DNA from 2 places in the Streptomyces sp. NPDC020192 genome. Region 1 is predicted to be linked to the other one. Evidence: predicted binding sites of a transcription regulator. Region 1 holds the regulator's gene; the other holds the start of a gene.
What was found. Region 1 encodes HspR, which represses chaperone genes until heat shock. Its sites were predicted from a motif close to TTGAGNNNNNNNNNCTCAA; they were not measured.
Positions count from the first base shown of each region.

Region 1 (8,184 bases):
GCCAACGGCATCATGCACGTCACGGCCAAGGACCTTGGCACGGGCAAGGAGCAGAAGATGACCGTCACCGGCGGCTCCTCGCTGCCGAAGGACGAGGTCGACCGGATGCGCCAGGAGGCCGAGCAGTACGCGGAGGAGGACCACCGCCGCCGCGAGGCCGCCGAGACCCGCAACCAGGGCGAGCAGCTGGTCTACCAGACCGAGAAGTTCCTCAAGGACAACGAGGACAAGGTCCCGGGCGAGATCAAGACCGAGGTGGAGTCCGCCGTCGCCGAGCTGAAGGAGAAGCTCAAGGGCGAGGACACCGCCGAGATCCGTACCGCCACCGAGAAGGTCGCCGCCGTCTCGCAGAAGCTGGGCCAGGCCATGTACGCCGACGCCCAGGCCGCGCAGGCCGCCGGCGGTCCGGAGGGTGCCGCCGCGGGCGGCGCCAAGGCCGCTGACGACGACGTCGTGGACGCCGAGATCGTGGACGACGAGCGCAAGGACGGTGCCGCGTGACGGAGGAGACCCCGGGCTTCGAGGAGAAGCCCGACGTCCCCTCCGGCGCCACCTCCGACGACGCCGAGCCGAAGGCCGCCTCCTCGAAGGAGGGGGCGGCCCCGGCCGGGGACGCGACCGAAAGTGCCGGTCTGGTCGCCCAGCTGGACCAGGTGCGCACCGCGCTGAACGAGCGCACGGCGGACCTCCAGCGCCTCCAGGCCGAGTACCAGAACTACCGCCGCCGGGTCGAGCGGGACCGGGTCACGGTCAAGGAGATCGCCGTCGCGAACCTCCTGACCGAGCTCCTGCCCGTGCTCGACGACATCGGCCGCGCAAGGGAACACGGCGAGCTGGTCGGCGGCTTCAAGTCGGTGGCCGAGTCGCTGGAGACCGTCGCGGCCAAGATGGGCCTGCAGCAGTTCGGCAAGGAGGGCGAGCCCTTCGACCCGACGATCCACGAGGCCCTGATGCACAGCTACGCGCCGGACGTCACCGAGACGACCTGCGTGGCGATCCTGCAGCCCGGGTATCGCATCGGCGAGCGCACCATCCGCCCCGCGCGGGTGGCCGTCGCCGAGCCGCAGCCCGGCGCGCAGACCGTCAAGGCCGAGAGCGCCGAGGACAAGACCGAGGCGAAGAAGGCTGACGACAAGGAGAGCGGTGGCCCGGACGAGGGCTGACGTGAGGACACCCAAGGGGAAGGAGGGACGTCGGGGATGAGCACCAAGGACTTCATCGAGAAGGACTACTACAAGGTCCTCGGCGTCCCCAAGGACGCCACCGAGGCCGAGATCAAGAAGGCGTACCGGAAGCTCGCCCGCGAGTTCCACCCGGACGCCAACAAGGGCAACGCCAAGGCCGAGGAGCGCTTCAAGGAGATCTCCGAGGCGAACGACATACTCGGCGACCCCAAGAAGCGCAAGGAGTACGACGAGGCGCGCGCCCTGTTCGGCAACGGCGGCTTCCGCCCCGGGCCGGGCGCCGGCGGCAACTTCAACTTCGACCTGGGCGACCTCTTCGGAGGCGGCGGAACCACCCAGGGCGGAGGCTTCGGCGGCGGACTCGGTGACGTCTTCGGGGGCCTGTTCAACCGCGGCGGCACGGGGACGACACGTACCCAGCCGCGCCGCGGCCAGGACATCGACACCGAGGTCACGCTGAGCTTCACGGAGGCCATCGAGGGCGCCACGGTGCCCCTGCGGATGTCCTCCCAGGCGCCCTGCAAGGCCTGTTCGGGCACCGGCGACAAGAACGGCACACCGCGCGTGTGCCCGACCTGTGTCGGCACCGGCCAGGTCGCGCGGGGCTCGGGCGGCGGCTTCTCGCTCACCGACCCCTGCCCCGACTGCAAGGGCCGCGGCCTGATCGCCGAGCACCCCTGCCTGGAGTGCAAGGGCAGCGGCCGCGCGAAGTCGTCGCGCACGATGCAGGTCCGCATCCCGGCGGGCGTCACCGACGGGCAGCGGATCCGGCTGCGCGGCAAGGGCGCGCCCGGCGAGCGGGGCGGACCGGCGGGCGACCTGTACGTGGTCGTGCACGTCGGCGCGCACCCGGTGTTCGGCCGCAAGGACGACAACCTGACGGTCACCGTGCCGGTCACGTTCGCCGAGGCGGCCCTCGGCGGCGAGGTGCGGGTGCCGACGCTCGGCGGTCCGCCCGTCACCCTGAAGCTGCCGCCCGGCACGCCCAACGGCCGCACGATGCGCGCCCGGGGCAAGGGCGCGGTCCGCAAGGACGGCACCCGGGGCGACCTCCTGGTCACCGTCGAGGTGCGTGTCCCGAAGGACGTGTCGGGGAAGGCTCGTGACGCGCTCGAGGCGTATCGCGAGGCGACCGCGGACGAGGACCCGCGGGCGGAGCTGTTCGAGGCCGCGAAGGGAGACTGAGAGTGATGGACGGCCGTCGGCGTAACCCGTATGAACTGACCGAGGAGACCCCGGTCTACGTCATCTCGGTGGCGGCCCAGCTCTCCGGACTCCACCCGCAGACGCTGCGCCAGTACGACCGCCTGGGCCTGGTCTCCCCGGACCGCACGGCCGGGCGGGGCCGCCGTTACTCGGCACGCGACATCGAACTGCTGCGTACCGTCCAGCAGTTGTCGCAGGACGAGGGTATCAACCTGGCCGGAATCAAGCGCATCATCGAGCTGGAGAACCAGGTCGCCGCGCTCCAGTCCCGCGTCGCGGAGCTGGAGGCCGCGCTGGACGGGGCGGCCGCGGCGATGCAGCAGCGGGAAGCGGCGGTGCACGCGTCGTACCGCCGTGACCTGGTGCCGTACCAGGAGGTGCAGCAGACCAGCGCGCTGGTGGTGTGGCGGCCGAAGCGGCAGCACAACGACTGACCCGGCCGTACGCAGGCACGTCCGAAAGGGGTCCGGATTCCGGGCCCCTTTCTTTGCCTCCTCATGGACTCCCCTTGAATGGAGGGTCCGTAAAGGGCGTTTGAAGGGGATTCCGCTCATCCTTCACAGGGTCAGCTGAGCGTGGTGTTGCGGACTCGTTAAGTAGTTCCGCTTGACGCCGGGTGCGGCGTCCGCGTTGGCTTTTCAGACACCTGGGTCGTATAGCAGCCCCCACGTCCGGAACGCACCTGAAGTGAGCCCTCGCATGCGTCGTATCGCCATATCCGTGGCCGCAACCACGATGACCCTCTCGCTCGCCGGCTGCGGCGTACTGGGAGCGACGGGGGACAGCGCGAGCGCGAGCCCGAGCAAGGGCAACGACATCACGGTGGGTCTGCTGCTGCCGGAGAAGGCGAACACCCGCTACGACAAGTTCGACTACCCCATCATCAAGTCCCAGGTCGCCGAACTCACCCAGAAGCGGGGCAAGGTCGAGTACGCCAACGCCGACGCGGACGTCTCCCAGCAGAACGCGCAGATGCAGAAGATGATCGACGACAAGGTCGACATCATCCTGATCGACCCGGTCGACGCGCACGCAATCTCCGGCGAGGTGAAGAAGGCCAAGGACGCGGGCATCCCGGTCATCGCCTACGACCGGCTCGCCGAGGGCCCCATCGACGCGTACGTCTCCTTCGACAACGAGCTGGTCGGCGAGGTGCAGGGCCGCTCCCTGCTGGAGGCGCTCGGCTCGCACGCCGACACCTCCGACAAGATCGTCATGATGAACGGCTCGCCCACCGACCCCAACGCCAAGCAGTTCAAGGAGGGCGCGCTCTCCGAGCTGAACGGCAAGGTGACGATCGCGGCGTCGTACGACACCGTCAAATGGAAGCCGGAGAACGCCCAGGCCAACATGGCCCAGGCGATCGCCCAGATCGGCAAGAACAACATCGCCGCGGTCTACTCGGCCAACGACGACATGGCCGGAGGCGTCATCAAGGCCCTGGAGGCGGCCGGCGTCACCACCCTGCCGCCGATCACCGGTCAGGACGCCTCACTGGAGGGCGTGCAGCGGGTCGTGGCCGACGAGCAGTACATGAGCGTCTACAAGTCCTACCCGGACGAGGCCCAGGCCGCCGCCCAGATGGCCGTCGCCAAGATCCAGGGCAAGGACATCCAGTTCGACGCCCTCACCCAGGACAAGGTCGACAGCCCGACCACCAAGAGCATCCCGGCCAGGCTGATCCAGCCGGTCGCGCTGACCAAGACCAACATCAGGTCCACGGTCATCTCGGACGGCATCTACACGGTGGGCGACATCTGCACCTCGGCGTACAAGGCGGCGTGCGCGCGGGTCGGCCTGAAGTAAGGCGTACACCCCAGGGGTGACCCCGTGGGCGATATCCGGGCATAACGGCCCTTTATGGCGGCCCCGTTGGGGTGAGCCGTGTTGCGGACCCGGTCGCCGCCGCGCATAGTTGCGCTGCGGAAGTGGCAGCACACCGGGGGTGGAATGGGCGATGGCCGGGCGCGGGACGGAGCAGCATCCACACGGCGCCGACCGACTGTGCGCGGCCGGCGACCGGTTGTATTCCCGGGCCGTACGGCGCGGACGGGTCGCCCGCGCTGACGTCGAGACGGTGCCCTGCCTGCTCGAACTGGCCCTGCTGCACCCCGACCCCGACGACATGGACTGGCTGGTGCCGACCTCCCCGCAGGAGGTCATGACCCGGCTGCTGCGCGGGGTCTACGACGAGGTCAGCGCGAGCCAGCGGCGGATGGGCTCGGCGGTGGCGGCCTTCGAGTGGTACGCGGGCCTCGGCCGCCAGCTGCACGCGCTGACGACCCCGGCCGAGGGCAGCGCGATCCGCGTCCTGGACGGGCTGTCCCGGATCCAGGCGGCCATGGACGAGGCGACCGAGGCGTGTACGGCCGAGGTGCTCACCGTGCAGCCGGGCGGCATCCGCCGGGAGGCGGAACTGACGGAGGGTCTGCACCGGGCGCTGGCGCTGCGCGGCCGGGGCGTGCGCATGCGCGACCTGTACACGCACGTGGCCCGCCACGGCCAGGGCCTGCTGAACTACCTGGAGCTGATGGGCGACACGGTGGAGGCCAGGACCCTGGACGAGGTCATCGACCGGCTGATCCTCTTCGACCGCACGGTGGCGTTCATCCCCGCCAACGCGGACCGCACGATGGCCCTGGAACTACGTCACCCGGCGCTGGTGGAATACCTGCTGACGGTGTTCGAACGCCTCTGGCGCCTGGCGATCCCCCTGACCGCGCCCCTGCCCGACACCGGCATCGAGGGCATCTCCCACCGCGAACAGTCCATCGCGGCACTGCTGGCGGAGGGCCACCAGGACGCGGTGATCGCCGAACGCCTCGGCATCAGCGTCCGTACCTGCCGCGCCCACATCGCCCGCCTCTCGGAGACCCTGGGCGCGGCCAGCCGCACCCAGCTCGGCGTCCGCATAGCCCAGGTGGGCCTCGACGGCCACCGCCCCGGCCTGCCGCCCCCGCCGGCCTTCACGGCTCCTGCTTGAGGAGCCCCGACTGCGCTATGAGGAAGCCGAGCTGGGCCCGGCTGCCGCTGCCCAGGGTGGTCGCGAGCTTGGCGATATGGGCCCGGCAGGTGCGCACGTTCATGCCGAGGCGCCGTGCGATCGCCTCGTCGACGTGCCCCTCGACGAGGAGCTTGGCGATGGAGTGCTGGATCTCCGTGATGCCGTCCGGGGCGGTCTCGTAGGGGGCGCCGGCGCTCAGCGGGACCGCACGGGCCCACATGAACTCGAAGACCTTGATCAGGTAGCGGACGAGCCCCGGATGCCGGAGTTCGAGGGCGACCTCCCCGTCGTCGCGGGTCGGGATGAAGGCCACGGTCTCGTCGCAGATGATCAGCCGCTCGACGAGTTCGTCGATGGTGCGGTACTCCACCTTGCCGTCGGTGAACTGGGCCACGTACGCCAGCGTCTCCGGGCTGTAGCGGGCCGGGTGCTGGTAGAGGGTGCGGATGCGGCAGCCGCGCTCGATCAGCGGCCGGTCGCGCTCCAGTGCCTTGTTCAGGGTGTGCTCGAGCCGGCGGCGGCTCGGCTGCACGGTGAGCATCTCGTTCTGGCACTGGGCCGTGGCCAGATCCAGTGCCGCGTTGATCCGGTCGAGGCCCTCGAGCACGGTGATGGAGTGCGTGGTCGCCGTGGGCTGGGCACTGATGCTCATGAACGGCTCGAAAGCATCGGCCAGTTCGATTGACTGTCGCCGTCGCTGGTTGATCTCGTGCTCGAGCGGTCCCAGCCGCTGGGCCAGAGCGATGGAAGGGGGTACCGGGCGCAGCCAGTTGGGGTCGTCCGGGTCGGGATGAAGGAGGGCAAACTCCATCAAGCACGGAGCGGGTTCCACATCCGCACGGGCTAGGCGTCCCGTCCGGAGAGCGTTCCCGTAAAGGCGGCGCCCGTCCTCGCACAGGTCGGTCAGCCCGTGGGGATGTGTCCGTTTAATCTCGTTTATCGCCAAATCTCCACCCCCCAGGGTCCTGAACGTGCAGGAACATGATGCCTCGTTTGTGTGGCCATGACGTGCCGGAATGGGCCATCGTCGTATTCGGACGGGGGAGAGGTGACCTTCACATGAGGACGAAGCCGACTATGCATAAGAGAATGCTTCGCTCGGCGCTTGTCGCCGCCTTCTCCGCCGTACTGGCCTTCGGGGCGCTGACCGGCAACGCGGGGGCGAAGGGTGCTGTCGCACAGGACAGCAGTTGGAGCGTAAAGGCCGCGGGCACCGGTGACAGCAGCTGGGTGATCGTGGCGTCGGAGGCCCCGGGTGACAGCTCCTGGGTCGCCCCGGGTGACAGTTCCTGGGTCGCCCCGCACGACAGCTCCTGGGTCGCGCCGCATGACAGCAGCTGGGTCGTGCGGTCATGACCACCCCACCCGACGACCGTTCCTTCCGTCGTGAAATGGCCACGGCCTACCGCTCCGGCTGGCACTTCATCGACCTGGTCACCGCCATCCCCCACAGCGGTGACTCGCTGATGGTGACCGTGTTCGGTGAGCCGGTCGTCGTGACGCGGGACGAGGACGGGGACGTGCGGGCGTACCGGTGTCTGCGCAAGCCGCGCGGCGCCCCCCAGCCGGTGCGCTGTGCCATCCGGTACGGAATGATCTTTGTGAACCTGGACCAGCGGGACCACCGGCTTGCCGAGCCGACGGACTCCGACCTGCGAACCATCTCGGCCACCCCCCGCAGTGCCTGACGCGATTCCCCCGTCGTAAAAGATCGCTCAGGTGCTTCCCCCCGCAGCGGCGTCACCGTGACCTGAACACGGTGACGCCGCTGCAGTTTCTGGGGACATTTCCGGGTATGGGTGCGCTCCCGCCGTGGCTGAAAGTTTTCGGTCGTCTCAGCCATGTCCCAGCGCTCGCTCGACCTCGATCTCGATCACCACGCGCGCCGGATTCGGGCCCGGTGTCCGCTCGTAGCGCTCGGCGTAGCGCCGTACCGCCTCCGCGACGCGCTCCGGTTCCGTCGACACCCGCGCCCGCCCCTCCAGCGTGGCCCAGCGCCGGCCGTCCACCTGGCACACCGCCACCCGGGCGCCCTCGGTGCCGGCCGCGCGCACATGCCGTACCTTCGCGCTGGTCCCGTTGGTGATCACCCTGGCCAGGCCGGCCTCCGCGTCGTACGTCACCCCGACCGGCACCACATGCGGACTGCCGTCGGGCCGCAGCGTGGTCAGCGTGCACAGGTGCCGTTCCCGCCAGAAGGTCAGGTAATCCTCAGAGTGGTTCGCCATGCCCGCAACCTAGTGCCCGCAAGCCCTCCCGCCCACCCTTGAGCGGAATAGACTCAACTTTGTGTACGCTGGCTAAGTCAGCAGTGGAGAGATCGCAGAAGAGATCGTCGCGCAGGAGGAGAACGGACACGTGGACGCCGAGCTGACCAACAGGAGCCGGGACGCGATCAACGCGGCCAGCAACCGGGCCGTGACCGAGGGGCACCCGGACCTCACCGCTGCTCACCTGCTGCTGGCTCTGCTCCAGGGGCAGGACAACGAGAACATCACCGACCTGCTCGCGGCCGTCGACGCCGACCAGGCCGCCGTGCGCTCCGGGGCCGAGAAGATCCTGGCCTCGCTGCCCAGCGTGACCGGGTCCACCGTCGCGCCGCCGCAGCCCAACCGTGAGCTGCTGGCCGTCATCGCCGACGCCGGCGAGCGGGCGAAGGAACTCGGCGACGAGTACCTGTCCACCGAGCATCTCCTCATCGGCGTCGCCGCCAAGGGCGGACGGGTCGCCGAGGTGCTCCAGGCGCAGGGCGCCGATGCGAAGAAGCTGCTGGAGGCCTTCAGGAAGGCC
Region 1 is NZ_JBIRXG010000009.1:45,654-53,837, forward strand. It holds gene dnaK (molecular chaperone DnaK) at 1-501, shown strand, start outside; gene grpE (nucleotide exchange factor GrpE) at 498-1,163, shown strand; gene dnaJ (molecular chaperone DnaJ) at 1,200-2,369, shown strand; gene ACH47Z_RS18875 (heat shock protein transcriptional repressor HspR) at 2,375-2,824, shown strand; gene ACH47Z_RS18880 (sugar ABC transporter substrate-binding protein) at 3,090-4,196, shown strand; gene ACH47Z_RS18885 (LuxR C-terminal-related transcriptional regulator) at 4,348-5,373, shown strand; gene ACH47Z_RS18890 (helix-turn-helix transcriptional regulator) at 5,357-6,301, opposite strand; gene ACH47Z_RS18895 (hypothetical protein) at 6,484-6,750, shown strand; gene ACH47Z_RS18900 (hypothetical protein) at 6,747-7,082, shown strand; gene ACH47Z_RS18905 (pyridoxamine 5'-phosphate oxidase family protein) at 7,230-7,622, opposite strand; gene clpB (ATP-dependent chaperone ClpB) at 7,753-8,184, shown strand, end outside.

Region 2 (8,184 bases), on a different contig from region 1:
ACCTGACCACGCTCGTCAACGACAACTACACCTGGTTCCTCGACGAGGCGGCCAACCGCTGCGTCCCGCAGTCCTCCCTCTACGACGGCGAGGTGTTCTGGTCGACCGACTCCACGATCGTCTACGACATCGAGGGGGACGGAAAGGGCGCGATCACCCAGCAGCTCACCGGCTCGCCGCTGATCCACGGCTGAGAAACCGACCGCATCTTCCGGAAGGGACACTCCTGAACCCCATGCGCAGACTCATTCGTGGCGCCGTTCCCGCCGTCGCCCTCCTCGCTTCCGTCGCCGCCGCTCCCCAGGCCCTGGCCGGGGACGCCGCTCCCACCCATGCCGACCGGGTCGTTCCCGGGACCGGCGTCTCGCTCTCCGAGGCCGGCGCGCGCAGCGCGCAGACCCGTGCGATCGCGGCCGCGAACCCGGCGGCGGTCAGGGCGACCGCCACGCTCTGCGGCAGCGGCTACGAGCTGCAGTTCGCGGAACGCCTGCCCGACGCGCGGCGCTTCGGCACCCTCTTCACCTACACCAAGTCCTCCACCGGCAGGTTCGGGGCGTGCGCGGTCTTCGACAACAACCTCGGCACCGCGAAGCACATGAAGCTGAAGCTGTGTCCGAACAAGGCGAACACCGCCTGCAAGACGGACGAGGGCACCTACTCGCAGTACGCGGGCCCCGTGAAGTACGAGGACAACGGCCCCGGCGGGTGGGTCGACTGCTCCATGGTGAACGCGATCATGTGGTCGGACGGCATCGCGATCATCGACCGGCAGATGGCCGTCGCGCCGTGTGACTGAGTTTCGCCCGTTCGGCGGGGGCGGGGACGCACTCGGCGCGTGAGAGGTTGCTGTGAATCGGCTCTCGCGTGGCGTCGGTCATAGACACGCGGCCCGCCGAGCCCCAATGGTGGGCGCAACGGAAGGAGCGCCACATCGTGGAACGGACCGCGACGGGCCCTCAGGCGGCCGCGTCCCCGCCCCTGACGGGCACGCCCCTGTCCGACGGCACGGCGGCCGTCATCCCGGCCCCCGCGCTCCCCGCCCTGCTGGACGGCATGCCGCGCCAGCGCGGCGCCACGCCCCCTGCTTCCGCTCCCGCTCTCACCCTCGCCGAGGCGCGCCCGAACCCGCTCGCCGCGCGGCTGTGGCGGCTGCTGCCGACCCCGGCCGGCACACCCTTCACCTTCGCCTACGCGGCCGTCCTGGCCCTCACCTCCGCGATCGGCGCCGTGGCCGCTCCCGGCCTGATGAACACCCTCTACCAGGACTCCAGCACGGACGTGGCCCACCTGGTGCAGTCGCCGGCGGTGGTGCTCCTGGCGAGCGCGCTGTGGATCGCGGGCGGGATCCTCTCGCCGTACTCGGCCGCCTTCGTGCTGGTGCTCACCGCGCTGGAGCGGCGCATAGGCGGTGCGCGGGCGGCCTGTGTCTTCCTCGCCGGGCACGTCCTGGCCACGCTCGCGACCGAGATCCCGGTGGGCCTGGCCGTCCTGCTCGGCCACCTCCCCACGACCTCACTGCACCGCCTGGACTACGGCATCAGCTTCGGCGTGGCCGCCAGCATCGGCTCCCTGGCCGGCCTCCTCGCCCCCTGGTTCCGCTGGCCCCTGCTCACGGTCATGGCCGGCCTGCTGCTCAGCGACCTGGCCGAGTTCGTGGACCCGATGACGGACTGGGGCCATCTGATCGCCCTGACGATAGGGGTGGCGAGCTGGCCCCTGGTGCGCCGCTGGGCGCAGCCGGTCTGACCCTCCCCACCTGCACGAATCTCTGCGTCACCTCCTGATCGCTCACAGCGAACAAACGGAGGGAACATCAGCCCATGCCCAGAGGTTGAGTCGGCATAGCTCAAGTTGACTGCCGAAGGGGAGATCATGGCTGCTGAGTCCACGGCGTTCACGCTCGTCCTGCCCGTTCTGCCGCTCGACGACGAGGTCGTGCTGCCCGGCATGGTGGTTCCGCTGGACCTGAGCGATGCCGAGGTGCGGGCCGCGGTGGAGGCCGCACAGGCCGCCGCCCGGTCGGCGCCCGGAAAGCCCAGGGTGCTGCTGGTGCCACGCGTCGACGGCACGTACGCCAAGACCGGTGTGCTCGGCACGGTCGAGCAGGTCGGCCGGCTGGCCGACGGTGACCCGGGGGCTCTGATCCGCGGCCGGAGCAGGGTGCGGATCGGTGCCGGTACGACCGGCCCCGGCGCGGCCCTGTGGGTCGAGGGCGCGCGGATCGACGAGACCGTGCCGGACCCGCTGCCGGGTCAGGTCGCGGACCTCGTGAAGGAGTACAAGGCGCTCGCCACCACGTGGCTGAAGAAGCGCGGCGCCTGGCAGATCGTGGACCGGGTCCAGGCCATCGAGGACGTCTCGGCGCTGGCCGACAACTCCGGCTACTCGCCGTTCCTGACCACCGAGCAGAAGGTCGAACTGCTGGAGACCGCCGACCCGGTGGCCCGGCTCAAGCTCGCCACGCAGACGCTCCGCGACCACCTCGCCGAGCAGGACGTGGCCGAGACCATCGCCAAGGACGTCCAGGAAGGCGTCGACAAGCAGCAGCGCGAGTTCCTGCTGCGCCGCCAGCTGGAGGCCGTCCGCAAGGAACTGCGCGAGCTGAACGGCGAGCAGGACGGCGAGGAGTCCGACGACTACCGCGCCCGCGTCGAGGCCGCCGACCTGCCGGAGAAGGTCCGCGAGGCCGCGCTCAAGGAGGTCGACAAGCTGGAGCGGTCCAGTGACCAGTCCCCGGAGGGCTCCTGGATCCGCACCTGGCTGGACACCGTCCTCGAGATGCCCTGGAACGAGCGGACCGAGGACGCGTACGACATCCAGGGCGCCAAGGCGGTCCTGGACGCCGAGCACGCGGGCCTGGAGGACGTGAAGGAGCGCATCACCGAGTACCTGGCGGTGCGCAAGCGGCGCGGTGAGCGCGGCCTGGGCGTGATCGGCGGGCGGCGCGGCGGTGCCGTACTGGCCCTCGTAGGGCCCCCTGGCGTCGGAAAGACCAGCTTGGGCGAGAGTGTGGCCCACGCCATGGGCCGCAAGTTCGTCCGCGTCGCCCTCGGCGGCGTCCGTGACGAGGCCGAGGTCCGCGGCCACCGGCGTACGTACGTCGGCGCGCTGCCCGGCCGGATCGTGCGCGCCGTCAAGGAGGCCGGGTCGATGAACCCGGTGGTCCTGCTGGACGAGATCGACAAGGTGGGGTCGGACTTCCGCGGCGACCCGGCGGCGGCCCTGCTGGAGGTGCTGGACCCCGCGCAGAACCACACCTTCCGCGACCACTACCTGGAGGTCGAACTCGACCTGTCGGACGTGGTCTTCCTCGCCACCGCCAACGTCCTGGAGGCCATCCCGGAGGCGCTCGCCGACCGTATGGAGATCGTCCGGCTCGACGGCTACACCGAGGACGAGAAGGTCGTCATCGCCCGTGACCACCTGCTCCCGCGCCAGCTGGAGCGGGCCGGCCTGAACAAGGACGAGGTCACCCTGGACGAGAGCGCCCTGCGCAAGCTGGCCGGCGAGTACACCCGGGAGGCGGGCGTGCGCACCCTGGAGCGCTCGATCGCCCGCCTGCTCCGCAAGGTCGCGGCCCAGCACGAACTGGGCGAGCGGGAACTGCCGTTCACCGTCCGCGAGGAGGATCTGCGCGGTCTGATCGGGCGTCCGCACCACGTGCCCGAGTCCGCCCAGGACCCGGCCGAGCGCCGTACGTCCGTCCCGGGCGTGGCGACGGGTCTCGCGGTCACCGGCGCGGGCGGTGACGTCCTCTACGTCGAGGCGTCGCTGGCCGACCCGGAGACGGGCGCGGCGGGGCTGACCCTGACCGGTCAGCTGGGTGACGTGATGAAGGAGTCGGCGCAGATCGCGCTGAGCTTCCTGCGCAGCCACGGTGCCGAACTGGAGCTGCCGGTGGCCGACCTGAAGGACCGGGGTGTGCACATCCACTTCCCGGCGGGCGCGGTCCCGAAGGACGGCCCGAGCGCGGGCATCACGATGACGACGGCCCTCGCGTCCCTCCTCTCCGGCCGCCTGGTCCGCACGGACGTGGCGATGACCGGCGAGGTCTCGCTGACCGGCCGCGTCCTGCCCATCGGCGGCGTGAAGCAGAAGCTGCTCGCCGCCCACCGCGCCGGGGTGACCACCGTGATCATCCCCAAGCGCAACGAACCCGACCTGGACGACGTTCCGGCCGAGGTGCTGGACAAGCTCGACGTCCACGCCGTGACCGATGTCCGCCAGGTCCTGGAGCTGGCACTCGCGCCCGCCATGAACGGCGCGACGCCGGAGGTTCCGGTCGCGGCGTGACGGACGCGATCGGATAGCCGGAGGCCCGGGTCCCGTGAGGGAGGCCCGGGCCTCCGTCATGCGGCCACATCGGCATAGATCGGTAGAATTCAGGCGTGAGTTGGCCTCCCGAGAGCCCCTCCGGCCTCATCGGGGCCGAGATCGCGGGCTACCGGGTGGAGCGCGAGCTCGGCCGTGGCGGCATGGCCGTCGTCTACCAGGCCAGGGATCTCCGGCTCGGGCGGACCGTCGCCCTCAAACTGCTCGCGCCCGAGTACACGCGCAACGACGCCTTTCGGCGCCGCTTCGAGCAGGAGTCACGGGTGGCCGCCGCCATCGACCATCCCCACATCGTGCCCGTCTTCGAGGCCGGTGAGGCCGACGGGATTCTCTACATCGCCATGTGCTTCGTCGTCGGACTCGATCTGCGCGCGCTGATCGAACAGGAGGGGCACCTGCCGGTGCCCCCCACGTTGCGCATGGCGGCCCAGCTGGGCTCCGCGCTCGACGCGGCCCACGCCCACGACCTGGTGCACCGGGATGTGAAACCGGCCAACGTCCTGGTCGCCAAGGGCGTCGACAGCGAGCACCCCGAGCACGTCTACCTCACCGACTTCGGGCTGGCGAAGAAGTCGCTGTCGCTCACCGGGTTCACCACCGCCGGCGAGTTCGTCGGCACCCTCGACTACGTGGCCCCCGAGCGGATCGCCGGGCGCCCGGTGGACGGCAGAGCCGACCTGTACAGCCTGGCCTGCGTGGTCCACGAGATGCTCGCCGGCGCCCCGCCCTTCCGGCGGGCGGACCACCTCGAGCTGCTGTGGGCCCACCAGTACGATCCGCCGCCCGCCCTCAGCGAGGAGCGGCCGGACATCCCGGCGATCGCCGCCGACGTCGTACTGAAGGCCCTGGCCAAGGCGCCGGACGACCGGCACGACAGCTGCCTGGAATTCGTCGCGGCCCTGCGCGCGGCCGTCGCCGACATCGGCCCCTGCGGCCGTACGCCGACCCTGGTGGACCGCGTGCCGCCGCCGGATCCGCCGTCCTGGGCCCGGCCTTTCCTCGGCTGACCTGTGCCGCTTACGCGGGCTTTACCCCATGCCTGTGGGTGCGTCAAGTCCCGAGTCCTCGGAACGTGACCCTGATTTCCCGTTCGGGCTTACTTGAAGCACGGCCTCACCGCAAAGGAAACGAGGCGGCACGGAGAGCGGAAATCCTCTCCGGAATTCATCGCACCGAATGGGAGAAAACTCATGACTCGTAACGTTCGCACCCACGACGAAATCCGTCCGAAGCGCCGGGGGCTGCGGCTGGCGGCTTTCGCCGCCTCGGCCGCGCTGGTCACCGGAGGCGTCCTCATCCCCGTGTCCAGCGCGATGGCGGCCCCGATGCCCGCCTCGACCGTGGCCTTCGTCCATGGCGGTGGCGCCGGTGGCGCCGGTGGTGCCGGCGGCAGCGGTGTGGTCGGCGGCGGCGGTGGCGCCGGAGGGTCCGGCGGCGGCAGCGTTCTCGGCACCGGCGGTGACGGCGGCGCGGGCGGCGCGGGCGGCAACGGCCTCCTTACCGGTGGCGGCGGCGGTGGCGGCGGTGGCGGTGGCCAGGGCTTCGTCGGCGGTAACGGCGGCCAGGGCGGCAACGGCGGCTCCGGCATCCTCTCCGGCGGTGGCGGCGGCCAGGGCGGCGGCGGCGGCGACGGCGTCGCCAAGGGCGGCAACGGCGGCGGCGGCGGTAACGGCGGCAACAGCATCTTCCAGGGCGGCAACGGCGGTGCCGGCGGCAAGGGCGGCCTCGGCTTCATCGGTGGCTCCGGCGGGAACGGCGGGGCCGGCGGCTTCAGCCTCTTCTGACCGTCCCTGGGGGTGGAGGCCGCCCAGGCCTCCACCCCCCTGAACCGGGCCACAGTGCCCACATCCAAAACCTCTCACCTCGCACCCAGATCGACCCCCGATCGGAAACGGAGACCACGATGTCCACAAGCCTCTGGCGGCGTCCCTCCCTTCTCGCGGCGGCCTCCGTGGCCATCGTCACCGTCACCGCGTGCGGCGCCCAGGCAGCCACCCACTCCTCCCCGGCCCCTAGCGGCTACGCGGCCCTGGCCCAGCAGTCCGACCACTGCGGAGAGGGCGGCGCGGGCGGCAAGGGCGGTGCGCCCGGCCAGCCGGGTCAGCCCGGCCAACCCGGCAAGCCCGGCTGCCTCTCGTTCGACGCCCTGCCCGACAAGCCGAAGTCGGACCTCACCCCGGTGGACCGGGCGAGGATCGCGGTGACCGTGCTGACCGGCCGGGCGACGAAGGCCGACGTGGCCAAGAAGTACAAGATCTCCGAGAAGGAGGTCGACACGTGGGAGCGCCAGGTCCTGAACGGCGACTGGCTCGGCCTTCTGGAATCCAATTAACCCGGGCAGAAACCCGGAGCAATTAACCCGGACAGAAACCCGGAGAAAGAGAAAACCCATGCGCAGGCACTCTCGGAAATTCGGTCTCGGCCTCGCCGTCTCGGCCATGGTGATCGCCGGAGGCGCGATGGCACCGGCCGCGATGGCCGACACCGGCCCCGTCGGCGGCGTCCATACGGGCAGTGGCATCCAAGTGGGCAACGGCAGCGTCCGCGTCGGTAACGGCATCTGCGCGGGCAACTGCAACGGCAGCGTCAACGGGACCAGCGGGTCCGGCGGCGGCATCTGCGCCGGCCTCTGCAACGGCAGCGCCAACGGCGGCAACGGCACCGACGGCGCACCGGGCCGTGACGGCACCAAGGGCGGCAACGGCGGGATCTGCGCCGGCGTCTGCTCGGGCAGCGTGAACGGCGGCGCCGGCGGGAACGGCGGCGCCGCGGTGGGCACGGGCGACGGCGGCAACGGCGGGCAGGGCGGGAACGGCGGGATCTGCCTCGGCGTCGGCTGCGAGACCAGCGGTCAGGGCGGCCGTGGCGGCAACGGTGGCAACGGCTGACCGGCCCGGTGAGGCCGGCTCACCCGGTGGCCCGGGAGAGCGACTGCTCCGCCCACACCGTCTTGCCGACCCGGTCGTGCCGGGTGCCCCAGCGTTCGGCGAGCTGGGCGACCAGCAGCAGGCCCCGGCCGCCCTCGTCGAAGATGCGGGCGCGGCGCATGTGCGGGGTGGTGCCGCTGGCGTCGTACACCTCGCAGATCAGGGTGGCGTCCTGGTGGATCAGCCGGAGCTGGATGGGCGGGCGGCCGTAGCGGATGGCGTTGGTGACCATCTCGCTGACCATCAGCTCGGTGGTGAACGCGACCTCCTCAAGGCCCCACGCGGACAGCTGCTCGTCGGTGAGCCGACGGGCGTGGGAGACCACGACGGGGTCGTCCGCCAGCTCCCAGGCGGCGACCCGGTCCTCGTGCAGGGCCCGGGTACGGGCGACGAGCAGGGCGATGTCGTCGTCCGGGCGGTGGCTCAGCAGCGCCGTGAGCACGTGGTCGCAGACCGAGTCCAGGGTCTTCGCGGGGCGGCCGAGCGCGGCGAACATCTTGTCCAGCGCCTCGTCGATGTCGTGCTCGCGGGCCTCGAACAGCCCGTCGGTGTACAGGGCGAGCAGACTGCCCTCGGCCAGGTCGGCCTCGATGGCCTCGAAGGGCAGCCCGCCGAGTCCGAGCGGCGGGCCCGCGGGGACGTCGAGGAAGCGTACGGTGCCGTCCGGGGTGACCACGGCGGGCGGCGGATGCCCGGCCCGGGCCAGGGTGCAGCGGCGGGAGACCGGGTCGTAGACCGCGTACAGGCAGGTGGTGCCGATGCCGCCGGCGGTGTCCCCGGCCGGGTCCGTGCTGCTCTCGTCGGCGGCGAGTCGCAGGACCAGGTCGTCGAGGTGGGTGAGCAGTTCGTCGGGCGGCAGATCGACGTCGGCGAGCGTGCGGACCGCGGTGCGCAGCCGGCCCATGGTCGCCGAGGCGCGGATGCC
Region 2 is NZ_JBIRXG010000005.1:245,383-253,566, forward strand. It holds gene ACH47Z_RS12945 (hypothetical protein) at 1-194, shown strand, start outside; gene ACH47Z_RS12950 (hypothetical protein) at 236-796, shown strand; gene ACH47Z_RS12955 (rhomboid-like protein) at 934-1,746, shown strand; gene lon (endopeptidase La) at 1,873-4,293, shown strand; gene ACH47Z_RS12965 (serine/threonine-protein kinase) at 4,389-5,339, shown strand; gene ACH47Z_RS12970 (hypothetical protein) at 5,523-6,116, shown strand; gene ACH47Z_RS12975 (hypothetical protein) at 6,236-6,664, shown strand; gene ACH47Z_RS12980 (hypothetical protein) at 6,723-7,220, shown strand; gene ACH47Z_RS12985 (SpoIIE family protein phosphatase) at 7,240-8,184, opposite strand, start outside.
Region 2: lon (endopeptidase La) is a predicted target of HspR. The motif match lies at 1,832-1,850, and genes of this name have one in related genera.